Regions from separate parts of the Ferrimicrobium acidiphilum DSM 19497 genome, predicted to be linked through region 1. Evidence: predicted binding sites of a transcription regulator. Region 1 holds the regulator's gene; the other holds the start of a gene.
What was found. Region 1 encodes LexA, which represses DNA repair genes until DNA is damaged. Its sites were predicted from a motif close to CGAACNNNNGTTCG; they were not measured.
Positions count from the first base shown of each region.

Region 1 (7,111 bases):
TCCCATCAAACCTGGGACTCCATGCGCACACTAGGTCAGTGTTTGGAGCGATCGGCACCATCGCCTGTCCCTCTAGCACGACGTGTTTGGCTGGTGGCCAAGGCGCCAAAGGTGCGGTGCTCCTGCGCTCCACCAATGGCGGCACCAGCTGGGATTCGGTCACCCTCCCACCAGGACTGGAGCACAATAGCTCAGGGCTTGGTATCATCTACACCATCGCCTGTCCCTCTAGCACCACCTGCTTGGCTGGTGGGGGAGGGAACAAGGGTCCGGTTCTGCTTAGTACATCTAGTACTACTGGTAGTAGGTTAACGTCGACACTCATTGTTCTGGGTGGGGTTGTCGTGCTATTGCTGATACTAGGTGTCGTGGCTCTAGCCTTGCGAAGACGTAGATCTGCTAGATCAGGTGCTCTGTGAGCTGCGAGTCGCGGCTGGCGTACACTCGTCAAAGGATGCAGGCAGGACCCCTGGAGAGGGTGATCAGCGCTTATTGGTCTTCTCGGCCCGTTTGAAGCAAGAGTGCCAGGCACGTTAGACCGCAGCGGCAGCCTATCTGGCCTCAATTCCGTCTCCATGGATGGAGTGCAAGCCGCTGAAGTGGCTAGATAGTGCAGAGGGTGCGATTGTTATCCGAGCGACAGCGCGGCTCAGAGATTGCGCCAGAGCGCGATTACCTTGCCCTGGACTCTGCCACGTTGGGTGATCTCAGAGGGGATTTGAAGATTAGGGTCGCGTCGGTTGCGAGCCTCAAGAAGGACCCTGTTTCCGACCTTGCGGAGTACCTTGATCGTTCCGAACTGGTCATCAACAGTGGCGATAACGATGTCTCCGTCATTGGCATCCGGCTGTTGGCGAACGATGGCAAAATCGCCATCGAAGATGCCAGCGTCGATCATCGAGTCGCCGCGAACCTGGAGCGCGAAGTGATCGCCGCTTCCAAGCATCGAAGATGGGACGGCGAGCATCTCACTTGCGCTTGTCTCGGCGACAACCGAATAGCCGGCGCCGACGGAGGCGAGGAGGGGTATCTCGATCGCACGCGGAGGCTCGTTGGAGAGCGAGATCGCACGAGAGCGAGTGGGATCGCGATGGATCAGTCCATCGGCTTCGAGCCGCCGAAGATGGTGTTGGACTGACGCAGGAGAGGAGAGGCCAACGTGTGCACCAATCTCACGGATAGATGGTGGGTATCCTCTTTGATCGAGGGTCTCTTTTAGGAAACTAACGATCTCGATCCTCACATCATCGTTTGTACGCGGCACTTTGTGGACCCCTTTCGTTAGCACTAGTGTAGCAGATGTTCTCGTACATATGTTTACCAGCTATTGCGGCTGCGCAGCGGTTAAGCTGAGCGGTGTAGGTCCAGTAAAGGAAACCGAATTAGGTGCGATGTCCCTATTGTAATGCGGACGATACGCGAGTCATTGAATCTCGAGTAGTCGAAGATGGCGAGGCGATTCGCCGTCGTCGCGAATGTAGCAGCTGTTCACGTCGCTTTACCACTTTTGAGCGCTATGCAGGCGTCAAAACGGTGGTGATAAAGCGAACAGGCGAGCGCGAAGAGTTTGATCGCGAGAAGATCGTCCGCGGAATGCTGGCGGCTTTGAAGAATCGGCCGGTAACTGCTACCGAGGTTGATCGGATCGTGTCAGAACTTGAAGAACAGTTGCGATCGCTCGCCGAGGTTACCTCGACCGAGATTGGACTGCGGATACTCGAGCAACTTCGGACGCTCGACGAGGTGGGTTACCTTCGATTCGCCAGTGTCTACAAGAACTTTGACGGAGTCGATGACTTTCGCCGCGAGGTTTTGGAGATCGACGATCGCAGTTTTACTTTGCGTAAGAAGGAAGATCAAGGAGGCCGGGAGTGAACCGAGTCAAGAGTACAGATATCATCATTCACGCACAGGCGTCCGAGCTCTTTGACTACCTTGCCCGTCCTGCTAATCACGTCTCCGTCGACGGCTCAAACACCGTGCGACAGGTGCTGATTGGACCTGACCGTCTCTACCCGGGAGCGAAGTTTCGGATGAAAATGTATATGGTCGTGCCCTATACGATCACCAATACTGTCGTGACCTTTGCAGAGAACAGCGAGATCGCCTGGCGACATTCGGGCCGTCATGTCTGGCGATACCAGCTCCAAGACTTAGGCGGTGGAGATACTAGGGTCACTGAGTCGTTCGAATGGGGCAAGGCTCCACTGCGGTACCTCTATGAACTCTTCGGTGTACCCAGTCGTAACCTCACCTCGATGGTGCGGACGCTGGCCAAACTCAAGCAGCATTTCGAAGCCCAAGGATAAGAATTCGACTGAGATGATGTCGGCGCTGAGCGATGACTCGGTGCGAAGTCGCACGCGGTTGCGCTTTGGGTCCTTGCGCGCACATGAACTCACGTTGGTCTCTAGTTAGCTTGCTGCGGAGCTTGTGCAAACCGAGCGTGACAGCACAAGTGCTGACCGATGGTTCGGTTTATGAGTCGGCCACTGGCAAAAGAGCATGCCGCCTCTCACTGGAGAGCATCGCGCTAGCTGTTAGCTTGTCGATAGAGCCCAGCGATGCGTGCCTGAAGCGCTTCGAAGAGTGCTGGCCCGGCGACGATGGTGAGTCCGTCATCTCCGATTCCAGGCAGATCGGTGATAAAGTTAGCTCCCGCCTCGGTGGCGACGAGTGAGGCGGCGGCGTAGTCCCATACCTTGAGTCCGGTCTCGAAGTAACCGTCTATTCTGCCTGCACCCGCCCAGCAGATGTCAATGGCTGCCGCTCCAAAGCGACGAATGTCACGGATCTCATCTATGACCTCTAGTAGCACTTGTGCCTGTAGCTTGCGGGTCGCAGCGCTGTAGCCAAACCCGGTCCCACAGAGGGCTTGGGCCAGTTCGGTCTGGTCGCTTGGGCGTATCGGTTCTCCGTTGCAGGTCGCTCCCTGGCCACGCACGGCTTGGAAGAGTTCGTTATGGCCGACGTCAAAGACGAGGCCAACCTCGATCCGTCCGTTGACCTCTGCGGCTATGGAGATCGCGTATGAGGGTATCGAATAGCTATAGTTCACGGTCCCGTCGATGGGATCAACTATCCATCGCGTGTTACTCTGGGCTTGTCTGGTCAGCCCATACTCCTCACCGATGAAGCTATCGTGGGGTCGCTGTTTGGCTATGGTCTCACGAATCGCTCGTTCCAGCGCTCGGTCGGCCGCTGTAACCGGGTCGGTGTCTGAGGACTTGGTATCAATCACCCGTCGGGATTGGGTTGCAAGTGAGGTGCGAGCCTCCGCGAGGGCGTCGAGGGCCAGTGGTAGCAGTTCATGATTCACACCCACCAAGTTAGTGCATAAGTCACCTTGCTGGTAGCCGAGGGGCCTAAAGTGGGGATGATGCAAGTGATTGACCTCCGCTCCGATACCGTCACCAAACCATCCCCAGCGATGCGCGCGTTCATGATCGAGGCCGAGGTGGGTGATGACGGTTATGGTGAGGATCCAACCGTCAGTGCCTTGGAACGTCGAGTCGCTGCCCTCACTGGTTTCGAAGCTGGCCTCTTTGTCGCCTCAGGGACGATGGGTAATCAGGTTGCTCTGCGCACGTTGACTCAGCCTGGTGATCCGGTCATCGTGTCTGCTCGCGCTCACCTTCTCCAATTTGAGGCTGGTGCCTCCGCGAAGAACTCGAGTATCCAGCTACTCGCGGTAGACGATAGGCACGGATACCCAGACCCCGACCAGGTGGCCGACTTGGTTAGGCAGTACCGCAGACTCCATAATCCAATACGACTGATCGCCGTTGAGAACACCCACATGCCGAGCGGAGGGGTTCCGATCGATCAGACTGTCATGAACGCGATCATTGAGGCGGCTGATGGAACGCCGATATATATCGATGGCGCGCGACTGTGGAACGCCGCAGTAGCTCTGGATGTAACCCCAGCCGGGCTCTGCCAAGGGGCGATAGCGGTGAGTACCTGTCTGTCGAAGGGGTTAGCGGCGCCGATGGGATCGGTTCTGTCCGGCTCCCAGGAGTTTATCGAACGCGCTCGCATAGAGCGAGCCAGGCTGGGTGGACGTCTTCGTCAGGCGGGCATCATGGCGGCAGGTGGCCTCTATGCCCTCGATCACAATATGTCCCGTCTCGCCGACGATCATCGACGAGCCAGGAGCCTTGCGGCGTCGATAAAGACTCAACTGCCGAGCGCGACTGCCGATGTCCTTGGGGTGCGAACCAATATCGTCCTTTTGAAGGTGCAAGAGCCACACCAATACCTAGCGCGCCTTCATGAGCACGGCGTACTCTGCAACGTTCTGCCCGCCGGTGATGTCCGTCTTGTCACGCATTATGATCTCGATGATCGCGCCATCGAACTTGCCGCGAGTCGCATTCTTGCGAGTCTGTAGTTATCGAGGACAGAATGCACACATACACCAAGATTCCGGATACCGCGCTTGCTATTTTCGCGCACCCAGATGATGCAGAGATCGCCTGTGGAGGAACGCTGGCTCGATGGGCGGGCGAAGGGTGTCATGTTATCCTCGCGGTGGCCACCCAAGGGGACAAAGGAGGGGACGGCGATGATCCTGGACGTCTCTCTGAAGAGCGGACTCGTGAACTGCTAGAGGCCGGCCGAGTGCTCGGAGTCAATGACGTGATCCAGCTCGCCTATCTGGATGGAGAGCTCGAGAATACGATAGAGTTTCGGCGAAGGCTGGTAACGCTCATGAGAAGTTTTCGTCCAGAGGTAGTACTCACCGGGGATCCGACTGCGGTCTTCTTTGGTGATCTCTATTACAACCATCGTGATCATCGTCAACTCGGATGGGCGGTTCTTGACGCCGTCTTTCCTGCAGCGCGCCAACGTGCCTATTTTCCAGAGGCCGGTGATCCGGTTGAGGAGCTTGAGGTGCTACTCGCTGCAACGCTGGAGCCAAACACTTGGATAGGTATCGATGGGCTGGTAGACAAGAAGGTCGCCGCTATGCGTGCTCATCGTGCACAGTTGGCTAGGTATCAGGACTCTCTCGATCGGGTGGTGGCTGAACGTGCGCGTCAGGCGGCCAGAATGGTTGGAGGGACCGGAGAGGCGGAGCTTTTCCGATTGGTGCGAGGAGGTGCTTAGATGCTCGAGATTCGAGGACCTGGCCATCATGAACGATCAGAGCTAGCTGCGCTGGTGACAAGGGTGCTTGCATCATCTGGCCGTCAGCTATGGGTGCGGATGGATATTCGTCCGCGGTTGGCCGCTGACATCGCCGGCGTTCTCGATCAGGGTGCCTCTCGAGTACTGCTTTCTGGAGAGGGTCTCCATGGAGTGGCATCCAGCGAAGAGCTGATCAACGAAGTACCTGAGGAGGTAACCGTGATCGAACTACGTGCTAGCGCTGATGTACTTGGTCTCTATGGTGCAGCTGACGAACTATCTTTAGAGGAGGTAGAGGCGCTCCGACAACAAGGGGTAGTGGTTGATGGCCATTCCTGAAGGATTTACAAGATTAGCTAGCATCCAGCGTTGGAATTCTGGCCATGCGGCCGATGTTTTAGAGACCGTGGCAACGCGAACGACTACAATAATGGGTGTTACAACGTGTGAAGGTTGGATGCGAGGAGAGGAGGAGTCATGCCGCTAAATGAGGATGAGCAGCGGATTCTCCAAGAGATTGAAAAGACCTTCTACGAGAACGACCCTGAGTTTGCAGACCGGGTTCGCTCTGAGACCGTCTACAAACATTCTGGCAGAAATCTCAAATGGGCCACGCTTGGGTTCGTTGTTGGCCTCGCCTTTACTATCTTGACCTTTACCATCTCTGTTGTCCTAGGTGCATTCGGTTTCTTGATCATGCTGGGCTCTGCGGTGTACTTCGAACGCAACCTTCGACGGGTAGGTCGTGCCTCACTCCAGGATCTCTCAACCCGTCAGTTCAAGCAGGGCGGCTTCAAGTCGATGGGCAAGAAGCTTCGGGGTGATGATCAGTAGCTTGGTTGTCGGCCTCTTGGACCTGGTTTGCGCTCCTGTATTGGTAGCCGGGTAACTGGCAGTGGACCTCTCTCTATCTAGCGAGGCTGAGGATTTTCGGCGCCAGTTCCGCTCCTTCTTAGCCCGCGAGCTTCCGAAGGATTTTGTAGGGGTTGGCGGTCTCGAAATCGAGGCGGTTCCCGAATTTATCGCCTGGTGGCGTACGCGTCTCTATGAAAATGGATTTCTTGCAGTCTCCTGGCCCAAGGAGTACGGTGGTCGTGGCCTGACGGTCGAAAGTGAGATCGTGATAGCCCAAGAGAGCGCTATCGCAGGCGTACCTACCGGTGGACCAAATGATCATTTCGGGATTCAGATGCTCGGCAATACCTTGCTAGTGCATGGATCCGAGGAGCAGCGAAGCCACTTTTTGCCAAGGATTGTAGACGGTAGCTATCGATTCGCGCAGGGGTACTCTGAGCCGAACGCTGGTTCGGATCTTGCTGCGTTGGCGCTCCGTGGGCGCATAGATGGCCAAGAGTTGATACTCGATGGCCAAAAGATTTGGACCTCGGAGGCGCACCTGGCCAACTGGATGTTTGTGCTGGCCCGCACCGATACCGACGCCCCCAAACATAGAGGTATCTCCTTCGTGCTGGTTCCGCTCGGATCCGGCGCCGATGACTCTGCTGATGCTAGCTCTATGCCTACGTCCACCGACAACGGTGTAGAGATTCGTCCCATTCGTATGATCTCGGGGAAATCTGAGTTCAACGAGGTCTTTTTTACCGGCACTCGCTCCAAACTCTCCTATGTGGTCGGTGGACTTCATCAGGGATGGGCGGTTGCCATGACGTTGTTGGGCTTTGAGAGAGGCGAGACGGCGGCGACACTTCCGATCAGATTCCAGGCTGAACTCGATCGGCTTGGTGATCTACTGACAGTCAAAGGCAAGTTCGATGATCCTGATCTGCTCGACAGATTCATGGGTTGTCAGACCAGACTCTTCGCGCTTCGCGCAATGGGATATAGCTGGCTATCGAGCGTTCTATCAGGTGCCGAACAGGGTGCACAGTCGTCGATCTTCAAGCTATTTTGGTCTGAGTATCATCAGCTCGTCACCGAGTTGGCAGTGGATGCGCTCGGCGAGGATGCGTTGCTCCCA
Region 1 is NZ_JXUW01000005.1:57,766-64,876, reverse strand. It holds gene FEAC_RS03930 (WD40/YVTN/BNR-like repeat-containing protein) at 1-419, shown strand, start outside; gene lexA (transcriptional repressor LexA) at 650-1,264, opposite strand; gene nrdR (transcriptional regulator NrdR) at 1,387-1,875, shown strand; gene FEAC_RS03915 (SRPBCC family protein) at 1,872-2,309, shown strand; gene FEAC_RS03910 (inositol monophosphatase family protein) at 2,534-3,319, opposite strand; gene FEAC_RS03905 (threonine aldolase family protein) at 3,377-4,393, shown strand; gene FEAC_RS03900 (PIG-L deacetylase family protein) at 4,408-5,112, shown strand; gene FEAC_RS03895 (hypothetical protein) at 5,113-5,472, shown strand; gene FEAC_RS03890 (DUF3040 domain-containing protein) at 5,611-5,967, shown strand; gene FEAC_RS03885 (acyl-CoA dehydrogenase family protein) at 6,029-7,111, shown strand, end outside.

Region 2 (7,111 bases), on a different contig from region 1:
TTGAAGGTATTCGCCTTGGAGAGATTACCACCTCAATGACCATCAACTCTCCAGCTGCCTTCATTCTCGCCTCCTTTGTCGCAGTTGCTGAGACAAGCGGTGTGCCGAGGAGAGAGTTAGGCGGCACCCTGCAGAACGATATCTTGAAGGAGTATCAGGCGCAAAAGGAGTACTATTTCCCCCCACGCCCATCGATGCGTCTGGTACGCGATACTATGACCTTCGCAGCCGCAGAGATGCCAAAGTGGCACCCACTTTCAGTCTCGGGATATCACATTCGAGAGGCAGGTTCGACAGCCGCTGAGGAGCTCGCGTTCACGATTGCCAACGGTTTCGCCTATGTTGAGACAGGGTTGGCCGCTGGGCTTACGGTTGACGAGTTCGCTCCCCAACTCTCCTTCTTTTTCAATGCGCACATCGATTTTTTTGAGGAGATTGCAAAGTATCGCGCTGCACGTCGCATCTGGGCTCGATGGATGCGTGATCATTACCAGGCTCAAGACCCACGATCTTGGCTGCTTCGCTTTCATACCCAGACCGCTGGGGTGTCGTTGACTGCGCAGCAGCCTGAACTAAATATCGTTCGAACTGCGATCGAGGCTCTCGCGGGGACTCTTGGAGGCACCCAGAGCCTCCACACGAACTCAATGGATGAGGTTCTCTCATTGCCGACCCAAAAGGCCGCACGCATCGCGCTTCGAACCCAGCAGATCATCGCTCACGAGACTGGTGTTACGAACGTGGTTGATCCGCTTGGTGGTTCATATTTTGTCGAAGAGCTGACACTTGAGATCGAGCGTCAAGCGGAGGAGATCTTCGCCGAGATCGCGGAGTTGGGTGACGGTTCGATGCTCGAGGGTGCATTGATCGGTATCGACAACTTCTACCACGTGAACCGAATTGCTGACTCCGCCTATGAACTCGAGAAGAAGATCTCAGCAGGGGATCGTATTGTTGTGGGTGTCAATAACTTCATTCTTGAAGACGAGGACCCTATCGATACCTTGGTGATCGGCCCAGAGGTGGAGAAGCTTCAGGTACAGCGACTCCAGGATGTTCGCCAAAGACGTGATTCAGATCAGGTGGCTCGTGCGCTTGCAGACCTGCAGGCGGACGCACGAGACCCGGAGGTGAATCTGATGGAACCGCTTATTCGAGCCTCAAAGGCGCGAGTTTCGATCGGTGAAGTCATGGAAGCGCTTGCGGATGTGTTTGGATATTACGAAGAACCTGGGATCTGAAGTTGATGGGTTAGCCGATACCGGCCGAGCTCATCATCAATCCAAAAGTGGACTAATGACTTGCGGAGGAGTTAACAGCAGTCAAGCAATAGTATCTGGATCCATCGATATTCATGCGGATTGACCTTCCCTCTCATAGGACAACTTGGACGGTGTTTTGAGCCTGCGCTGGAGAAACTTGCGCACCAGACCGAGGATAGCTTTGGCCGCGTGGCAAAGGTTTCTAGTAGGCGGTGATCGAACGAACTCATGCGCTGAGTCCCTGGGTTCGTACTTTGGCAACCTAAAGGTCTGATTGATGAGCGCACGGACAGATAAAGTCGCGCACAGATCGAAGGCATGGCGAAGGAGAACTAATCGCTAAAAAACAGAAGCTCCAAGGCTAAAGCAATGCCTTGGAGCTTCCCGTGATTCAACACGTTGATTCTTGACTGTCTAACCCTTTGGAAGGACAGTGTCAACTATGGCAAGAGCGCGACGTGCCGCTGCCTTTGCATCAATAACCTTGTCTGAGACGTTCTGAGTCGAACTCAGCATTGTGAACAGGAGCACCGCAGTGTTCTCAGGATCAGTCATCTTGAGCATCTTGAGCGGCTCGACGAGTGGGCGTGCCAAGCTGAGATAGTACTCTTTTACCTTGGCCGCAATCTCAGGAGTGCGATCTCGGTTCTCAAGATTGCGGAGTACCTCATGGGCGAGCCTCGCGTCTGGGGCAACGACAACCTTCGCGAAGCCAGTGATCTGCTCACGCGGTTCACGATGGCGCTTCATAGCAGTGATGAGTTGCTCCTGATATCCGGGCAACACGTCCTCCGCGAGTTCGAGCGCTAAGTGATTCTCCGAGGGGAAGTAGAGGTAAACGCTATTGCGCCTCAGTCCGGCTCGAGGACCCACGGCCTCAAAGTTTACCGACCTGATGGTTGGATTAAGCAACGACTCCTTGGCGGCATCGAGAAGCGCCTGTCGTCGTTGTGCGTGATGTTCCTTAACTGTGGGGGCCATGATTTTGGGCATTGATCAAAGTATATAGCTGTTTTGCTTCCGGCTATCCGAATATCAAATTTCTGTGTCTGAGGCTCGAACTATAGTTCGCATATGATTAAATCAACGATGGATCCACGGGTGGCAAGCGTAGTGAAGACAGGCAAATCGCCACGTCAGGCGCTCGAATGGTTGCTCACGCTTTTGGTTGTGGGGCTGATGGCCCTAGTGGTGATCACCCGGATTATTGCACCTATGGCCGTCGGAGAGCATGTGTCGTCGAAGGTTTATATCGTCAGTCGTGGCGATACTCTTGTCTCGATCGCTGAGCGAGTTGATCCGAACGCGAATCCCTATCCAATCGTGGCACGGATGGAGGTACAGACACACGGTACCGTTTTATGGCCGGGAGAGCGAATCATCGTCCCCACAGCACGTCCTTGATCTGTCGGTGTGGCATGCCTGAGCCAACAAGCAGGCGTGATGTGGGTCGAACTTAGGTTGAGTCATCGCTGAGATCCGAACCAGAGTTCGGCCGATCTTTGCTATTCGGTGGTCAAGATGATCTTTCCAAACTTTCCAGGCTTGCTAAATCGATCGTAGGCCTCTGCTCCGTCGGCAAGGTTGAATTGCTCTTCAACGAGTATCCGGTAGGCGCCGGTTGCTAAGTGGCTGAGTAGGTGATGCTCTACCCGGGAGGCTAGTAACGCCTTCTCCTCCCAGCTTCGCGCGCGAAGCGTCGATGCACGTAGCGTTCCACGTTTACCCATTAAAAGACGTAGGTCTATTTGAGTTTTGGCACCACTCCCAACGCCGATGACAACTATCCTGCCGTTGGTCGCTAGCGCGTTCATGTTGGTGGCCAGGTTTTCGCCGGATACGAGCTCAAGGATGACATCATAGGGACCTGAGCTCGAGATCTCGTCTGGAGTTACGCTGTTACGTGCTCCCAAAGACAAGGCTCGCGCGTCCTGTTCGTGGTTGCGCACGACGGCAACCACCTCTGCGCCAAGGAGGGCGCCAAGCTGTACCGCTGCAGTACCGACGCCACCGAGGGCACCATGAACCAGTAGCCGATCTCCGATGCTCAGGTTGGCTTGAATGATGAGCGCATCCAAGGCGGTAAACGCCGCCTCCGGGAAGCCGCCTGCGGTCATGGGATCGATTGAAGCTGGCACTGGGATGCAGGCACTCGCTGGAGCGGTAAGAAACTCTGCATGAGCTCCACCACCCGTGACTCCCATGACGAACTGACCAGGTTGGAAGGATAGCTCAGAAGACCCTGCCTCGATGACTTCACCGGCAAACTCGAGCCCAAGGCGTTCTGGATCAAAACCGGCTGGTGGAGGGTAGTGGCCACGGGCCTGGAGCAGGTCAGCGGCGTTGATGCCGGCGCTTGTTACCTTGATGAGCAGCTCGTTCCGGGCAGGTTGTGGGGTAGCAACCTCTTCTACTATTACTGAACCGTTCCGAGCGATGAGTGCACGCACTGAACTCTCCTCCTTGTCTGGGTGGGTAAAAGACTACTTTAAGGGTCATCCTAGCCTTGGTCGTCGTGCCTCTCTTGGAGGTGTGGGGGCGAGCTAGTTTCGTAAGTGGACTTTAGATGTCCATTCCGGTAGCGTTGAGTATGAAAATCTCGTTGAGAACTGGGAGGTAGTCATGACCGAAGAGATGCGGATTGAACACGATTCTATGGGAGAGATCGAAGTACCGGCTACAGCTCTCTGGGGAGCACAAACTCAGCGTGCAGTTGCGAATTTTCCTATTTCTGGTCAGCGAATACCAATGTCTTTGATTCGAGGCTTGGTTTGGATCAAGTGGGCCGCGGCGAGAACCAACGCTGATCTTGGAATCCTCGATGCTGAGGTTAGTAATGCGATTGTCAGCGCATGTGAAGAGGTGCTCGGTGGAGCTCATGATGACCAGTTCCCGATCGATATCTATCAGACGGGATCTGGCACCTCCTCGAACATGAATGTGAATGAGGTGATTGCTCGGCTCGCTAGCTCTCGATTGGGCAAACCGGTACTGCCCAACGATCACGTCAATGCCTCTCAGTCCTCGAACGACGTCTTTCCGACGGCGATGCATCTAGGTGTGCTTCTTGAACTGTCGGAACTCCTGCTACCTGCGCTGAATCGACTGGTTGAGGGGCTCGAGCGGAAGGCGGCCGAGTTTTCCGAGGTGGTGAAGTCAGGGCGAACTCACCTCATGGATGCGACGCCGATCACCCTCGGTCAGGAGTTCTCGGGTTATGCCGCAGCGATTCGTAGGTCTATCGTTCGGATCGAACTCGCTCGGGACGACGTGGGTGAGGTCCCACTTGGAGGGACCGCAGTCGGCACTGGCTTGAACGCCCCTCCTGGATTCGCTGACGGCGTGCTTATGCGTCTGAGGGAGCGTCTAAACGTTCCGATTCGGGAGGCCAGCAATCATTTTGAGGCTCATGGTGCGCGTGACGCCATTGTGTTTCTGTCTGGCGCGCTCAAGACTTTGGCCATGGCCTACTACAAGCTAGCCAATGACCTCCGTTGGATGTCTTCTGGACCCCGCTGTGGACTGGGCGAAATTCACCTACCAGATCTTCAGCCAGGATCATCGATCATGCCAGGCAAGGTAAATCCGGTGGTCCCAGAGGCGATGTGTCAAGTCGTTGCTCGAGTAATTGGAAACGATGCCACGATCGCGTTCGGTGGATCAGCGGGTAATTTCGAGCTCAACGTAATGCAACCGATCATGGGTGTTGCGGTGTTGGATTCGATGCAAATCATGGCGACGATCGCCGACGCCATGGTAACCAAGTGCGTCAACGGTATCGAAGCTAACGTCGAGCGTTGCCGCACCTATGCACTATCGTCGCCATCGATCGGGACATCGCTTAATCCATACATTGGCTACGAACAGGCTGCGAAGGTCATCAAGGAGGCACTCGCAACCGACAAGGATCTGCGAACAGTTGTGCTTGAGAAGGGGTTGCTGTCAGAGGCCGAGGTGGATGTAGCACTTGACGTGATGGCGATGACCAAGGGTGGCATCATACGATAGCGTCGCTCTGTCAAAGTACATAGGCAGACTCTTCAAAATTGCGATTCAGAGTACCGAGAGCCGGGGCCCTTTTGAGGCTCCGGCTCTCTGTGTCAGGCAATCAAAGGGCTTAGGCGACTCGTTTGAGATCGCTGCGCTCAAGCTGGACTGCCTGGTCTTCGATCTTGCGGTGAAGGCCAGCGAAGAAGCCAACAATGGCGTCAAAGAAGAAGGCGATCCCACCGAGTGCTAGACCGGTTATGGTAACTCCTATCCAGCCAGCCCTTAGGTTGGCGACTGAGAATCCACTCCAAAGATTGACATTGGCGATCCAGGCTAGAGCGATGCCGAGGATCAGTTGTACAAGTGGCTTGAGTTCACGCGCCCGAACGTACGCCCGTTCTCCGAGAAGACTCAATGCATAGATTCCTAACCCAAAAAGTATGACAAGTCCGAAGTAGTGCATCTATTCCTCCTTACTCTTTACTTCCAACTTCAGCTGGTTAAAACGCTACCACCAGGGAGTATATGCCCACTGTGGTTCAGTGTTTTCTCAGGACTGCCACTCTTGGAAGCATCGATGAGTTGGTTGATTCTGCCGTCCTACTTGCATCGGCTGCGTACTTGGAATGATGGTCTGTGACTCGCGTTGAGCGCAACGAGTCGTTGGCCAAGTAGAGTCAACATGCGCATGATGTCGGCGATGGGCGAGCATCCCTGTGCAAGTATGCAAGGGTGGATCTGGTCCATTCGGATTGTGCCCGCCGCGAACCAACGGTGCTAGTCAGTCTGCTGAAGGCTCGTAGGCTAAGAACCTATGGCTCTGTTAGAACATTTTCGCTATCTTGCTCGTTACGCTGCGATTGATGACCCAGAGATCGTGACCGAATTCGGTTATCTATTGGCGGAGGCTGCCTCTGATCCGATGGAACTTGCTCCCGCACTCGTGCAGTTGTTGCGGATGATGCCAGCGGCGGTAGAGATCTGGAGTACCGCCAATTCAGTACTTGGCGCGATCGATCATGCGGATGCGGCGGCAGAGTTTGGATGGAGTTTGATTTCGCATCTCAGCAGCTGCGATCTACACCAGACTCGAACGATGCCGCTCGCGCTGAGTTCCCACTCAGCACTTCATCTGGGAGCATTTCATGAGTGCATCACCTGCAGCGTTCGTCTACTCCCCGATGAACTCTTGCAAAGATACGCGATCCACTTTGGCTATCAAGTCGATCAGCTCGGCTCACATCCGGTCTATGTCGACGGAGCAAGAATTTTGCCAGGGCATTATCATTGGCCACAGCTCGCCCCGATTCTGGCTGATCGGTTGTAGCTGGCGTTGCTTTGCCAAACATTTAATCAGTGCGGGCATCTAGTGTCCTTGGTCGGAAGTTCAAATCATAACTATCGGACCCAGATATTTCTGCATAGAGGCGAAGATATCGTCGGCGCTCTTGGTCCGGATAAAAGGCTGTGAAGTAGGGTTCTGGCGAGTGGCGGGAGATCAAACGGCGCACCGATGTCGTCGGGGTGTTCCGCAACGACGATGCCATCGTCCGCCTCGTCGATGCCATTGCAATCGATCAGTACGTGGAGTGGGCCGTCTCTGCTCGAAGGTACCTGTCCAAAGAGTGTGTTCATGGCAGGGCTCTTTCACACGCTCGGCATGCTCGAGGACAACGCGCGTTGTGAGACAGCCTCGAACGCGTGCAATGGGGATGGCCAGAGATCGAATGTACACCACTTCCTTGACCTGCGCCTACCGACGGTACGGTTAGGCTTGCGCGCAATGAACAGCAACCTCGACTTCGTCAGCCATCTAGCGCATGAGTCGGGCCGTTTCGCCGCCGCGGTCGCCGAAACGG
Region 2 is NZ_JXUW01000004.1:84,538-91,648, reverse strand. It holds gene FEAC_RS03190 (acyl-CoA mutase large subunit family protein) at 1-1,241, shown strand, start outside; gene FEAC_RS03185 (TetR/AcrR family transcriptional regulator) at 1,677-2,255, opposite strand; gene FEAC_RS03180 (LysM peptidoglycan-binding domain-containing protein) at 2,364-2,666, shown strand; gene FEAC_RS03175 (zinc-binding dehydrogenase) at 2,768-3,712, opposite strand; gene FEAC_RS03170 (class II fumarate hydratase) at 3,885-5,270, shown strand; gene FEAC_RS03165 (hypothetical protein) at 5,380-5,715, opposite strand; gene FEAC_RS03160 (hypothetical protein) at 6,067-6,579, shown strand; partial or broken gene FEAC_RS15070 (transposase) at 6,744-6,938, shown strand.
Region 2: the regulator LexA is predicted to act here: its motif matches at 2,320-2,333, upstream of FEAC_RS03180 (LysM peptidoglycan-binding domain-containing protein).